DNA from 2 places in the Chryseobacterium sp. WG23 genome. Region 1 is predicted to be linked to the other one. Evidence: riboswitches for the same ligand, from Rfam matches in the RefSeq annotation. Region 1 holds a riboswitch; the other holds the start of a gene.

Region 1 (2,205 bases):
AGCAAACTTCCTAAAACTTTAAACCTGTTCCATTGATAGGTAGTAGCCAAAGCCACCAATGTGGTATAGCGGGTAGGATAAGAAAATTGATACAGGTCTGCATCCAGATTATTGTACTGGAAATCCCCGCTCAAACTAATATCCCAATTGGAACTCACTGTATATAAATTGGAAGAAGATATATACAGCTCCCTTTGAATGTAGGTATTATCTGAATATTTAACTAACTGAGACTGTACCGTATCCAGAAAACGGGTATAATCGTAAGCAAATTTTGCTTTAAGCTGAGTTTCGAATTTAGGGAATAACTTTTTCCTCAGATTGGCCTGTACAAAATAGTTCTCATCAAACATCCTTGCCCCTCTCCCATCAAAACGGCTGTTAACAACAGGAGCAGGAATACCCCGATTTGAAATATACCCATATCCACGGATATTCCAGCTTCCGTTATTTAAAGTTCCATTCAAGGAGGTTTCAAAACGTTTTGCTTTAATATCAGAGTCTCTTCTTTTAGCAATCGTATCATACGCCTGCTCTCCATTAGGATATTTTTTCTCGTAACGGTATTTGTAAATACCATCACTTTGCAGAAATTCGGCACTGAAACTGGCAGAAGTTCTCTGTGATATTTTTTGTTCCAAACGGAAAGAGGGGTTGAATAAATCAATGGATGCACTTTTTGCCCTCAAAACAAGATTTGTTTTTCTTGTTCCGGTAAATACCGGTGTTTTGGGCTGCAAATAAATAGAACCTGATGATCCGAAATCTTTTGCCGGCTGAAAGATCTCACTTTTCTGACCGTTGTATAATGATATTTCTTCCAGATCATCCAAAGAATATCTTCCCAGATCCACAAGGCCGTTCTGCGCATTTCCCAGCTGAATTCCGTCATAAAAAACTCCTACGTGCTGGCTTCCCATACTTCGGATATTAATGGTCTTTAAGCCTCCAATTCCACCGTAGTCTTTGATCTGAACACCGGAAAAATACCGTAAGGCATCTGCAACAGAGTGGCTGTTCAGTCTTTCAAGCTCTTCTCCCTGCAATATCTGAGCAGGAACGATTTCTTTAAAGCTCTTTTTGTAAATATTGACAGCCTTAATAGCTTCTTCCTTTAAGGTGTCTTTTTTCTTTGTTTGAGAAAACAAGAATTGTGATGTTAACACCAATGTTGTGAAAACAACTTTATGAAATTGAGATGTAGTCAGTTTTGCCACCATTAGCTCATTTATGAATAATGATGACGCTAATGGATGTAAGAAAGCAACGACAAAGCACAGTGGTCGCTGCACAAAATCATTGTTGTCCTAAAGCTTTATTCCACGAAAGCGTCAAACGTTTATGGTCTGGCAGGTCTTCTGACTTACTCCATTTTTGAAATCCTTCCCATTAAAAAACAGTGGATATAATCTTCAAAAATTTTGGTGTGGAGCTTACAGCAGCGGGTCTGTTCCGGATTCTCACCGGATTCCCTTTTAAAAGCTTTTTACAGCTTACCAAATTTCGGCAAAGATAGAAAATAATTAATATATATTCACAAATAACAAAATGATTTACAATATTATAAAAGCATGTGTACCAAAGGTAAATTTTGAATAGAAAAATACTAAAGTACAATAGAATTCGTGTAAAAATTACAGGTATGATTTTAAACGCAAAGTTTAAATATCTCCCATCTGAATAAGTATGATAAACATTAAACTTTGCGTTAAGGATCAACTATATCCCAATATTCAGGAAAATACTGAACCTTGATTTTGCTTCTATATCTCCTCCTGCAAGATGGGTATAAACAGGAAGCATAACTTCACTTCCAAGACTGAACTTTTTATAGGAAGCCTCAAAGCCCAACTTTCCATATAATGCACTTCCGGCAGTATTAGGCAGCGCTTCATCAAACTGTTTATTCTGAGCATACACTTCTCCCTGAACCCCTGTCTTTAAAGAAAATATAGATTTTTCATTTCCCGCAACCTGATAAAAGCCTGTTGCTGCATAATTCCATTGGTTTCCAAAGCGGTACTTCTTTTTATTTTCTGTTTTAATGGTATAATCTGTATTAAGCAATACCGCAATTTTATTCTTCTGAAATTTATAATTCAAAGCTGCTTGATAATCCCAGCTTCCTGTTCCCAGCTGAAAACTCGGATTAACTCCTGAAATTCCTTTTTCATCAAACTTACCCAAAGGAATTTTTACGCCCAA
Region 2 (2,205 bases), on a different contig from region 1:
CTTGATAAGGAAGGAATGGTAAATAAAGATCGTATTGCTTATATTGACCAGCTTCCCCAGTATACACCTTCCAAATCCAAGAATGGAAAGTCGCTTATTTTCACCGATAATTCTGACCCTAAAATCCCCACAGCTCAAAGGAGTAAAGTAGTTATTGATATTTACCCATCCAATGCCGGATACCGTAAAAAGGAGAAAGATGCTGATGGAAAACTCCTTACTATCGATAAAGTAAAGCCATGGGGAATAGGCAATGATCTCCCTGAAGGCATGACCGAAATTAAATCAATCAGGGTTCAGCAGCCTGGAAGAGGTTCTGTTTTTGTAAGGGAAGCTATCAAAAACATGTTTCAGCCCACCATGGATTTCAATAATGTGGCGGTAACCTCTTTAGATAACGACAATATCTTTCTTTATATGATCAATGGTTCAGGAGAATACAGATATACAAGTCTTTGGACCATTAAAAAAGGAAGAGTGATCAGTCAGATTATTTACCATAATCCGGAATAAATTCATTATTTTTGCCCCGAAAAAGTTTAACGCTTATTCATCATGGAAATAGGTTCTGCCTAACAGCAGATTAAAAAGGGAATCGTGTGAAAATCACGAACTGTCGCGCAACTGTAAGTAACTGAAGTCTTTTATTAAGATCCACTGTGCGGGGCATGGGAAGGGGATAAAAGATGTTACAAGTCAGGAGACCTGCCTTTTTCTTAAACAAAAAACTTTCGCGATATGAAGTTTATTGATCTGATGGATTTTTTCAGGGATTTCTTGGATTCCTGTTATTATTCTGTTGTTTTAATAGTATTTCATTTCGTTTTAATTAATAATGAAATATGACTACAGAAGAAAGAATTGAAGCATCTGAAACCAGAATATTTAAAGCGGTTTTCCCTAATACAACGAATCATTATGATACACTTTTTGGAGGTACGGCTATGCAGCTGATGGATGAAGTAGCCTTCATTACTGCTACCCGATTTGCAAGAAAAAGAGTGGTAACCGTAAGCAGTGATAAAATTGATTTTAAAAAACCTATCCCCGCAGGAACTATTGTTGAACTGATTGGGAAAGTTTCCTACGTTGGAAAAACCAGTATGAAGGTCAATGTAGAGATCTACACGGAACAGATGTATTCTTACGAAAGAGAAAAAGCAATCATTGGCGACTTTACTTTTGTAGCCATTGATGAATTCAAAAAGCCAATCCAAATCCTATAATTATAAAGTTTCGGGCGGCCAAAGGCCGCCCGAAACTATTTATAGTAAAAACTAAGCTTTTATTTGATCACTTTTCCGGTTTCCAGACTTCTGGTCAGCAATAATTCAAAAGCTTCCCCCATCTCATCAGAAGCTCTGCAGATGGCATTTTCAAGCATGCTTCTAATTTGTTTTTCCGTAACTCCGGCTTCTGTCCAGCTTTTTCCTGAGGTATGTGAATTGAGGATAAAAGGAATAATTCTGTCAATAGCACACGCAAAAATAGCATCTGGCGTTATTTCTTCTTCAAATTCCAGCCATAAATTGAAAAACTCCGAACGTAACGGCTCGTCTAAAATTCCAAAGATCTTTTGAGCAGAAACTTTTTCCCTTTCAAACTTGCCAACCATCGCTTTTTCATCAAAAAGAAAAGTATCGCCAGCCTCAATTTCAACCAAGTCGTGAATGGAAAGCATTCTGATAACTCTCAGGAGGTCAATGTCAGCACGGTTTTTTGCATAAGGATATAAAATCTGTGCAAGAATAACAATCTGCCACGAGTGTTCTGCAGTATTTTCCCTTCTTGAATCATCTGCATTATAATTTCTTCTTTGTACGTTTTTCAAAGCATCTACTGCCAGGATAAAATCGATTTCTTTCTGAATTTTCATTGTATTATTTATCTATTATATTGCCCTGCCGGATATACCTTGGTTCTGGTAACCCATTTGTTATTTATTTTTTCCCTGGTAATCACTTTTACACGGTCTTCATTGGTCATATCTTCTTCCCTCTCCAATACCTTTTCTAATCCTTTGTTAGGAATTACTTGATATTCTGTAGTAAAAATCATGCAACATCCGGATTTTCCTGTGGCAACAAGGCGCTTACGCTTGGCATCTACACCGAATAATCCAAAATAATTGGAGCCAATTTCCGTAAGCTCCTCACTTTTCACAAATGCCATTCTGGTACTGTTAAATACATAGACATCATAGGA

What was found. Region 1 has a riboswitch for cobalamin ahead of MP477_RS16075 (TonB-dependent siderophore receptor). Riboswitches for the same ligand answer to the same signal wherever they lie in the genome.
Region 2: it holds a riboswitch for cobalamin, as region 1 does, so the genes downstream of both, MP477_RS21650 (acyl-CoA thioesterase) here and MP477_RS16075 (TonB-dependent siderophore receptor) in region 1, are expected to answer to the same signal.

What each region holds. Positions count from the first base shown of each region.
Region 1 is NZ_JALCZE010000010.1:105,848-108,052, reverse strand. Features, by position in the region: gene MP477_RS16075 (TonB-dependent siderophore receptor) at 1-1,220, opposite strand, end outside; cobalamin riboswitch at 1,331-1,516, opposite strand; gene MP477_RS16070 (transporter) at 1,720-2,205, opposite strand, start outside.
Region 2 is NZ_JALCZE010000017.1:60,478-62,682, reverse strand. Features, by position in the region: gene MP477_RS21655 (hypothetical protein) at 1-513, shown strand, start outside; cobalamin riboswitch at 547-728, shown strand; gene MP477_RS21650 (acyl-CoA thioesterase) at 843-1,226, shown strand; gene MP477_RS21645 (HD family hydrolase) at 1,286-1,876, opposite strand; gene MP477_RS21640 (hypothetical protein) at 1,885-2,205, opposite strand, start outside.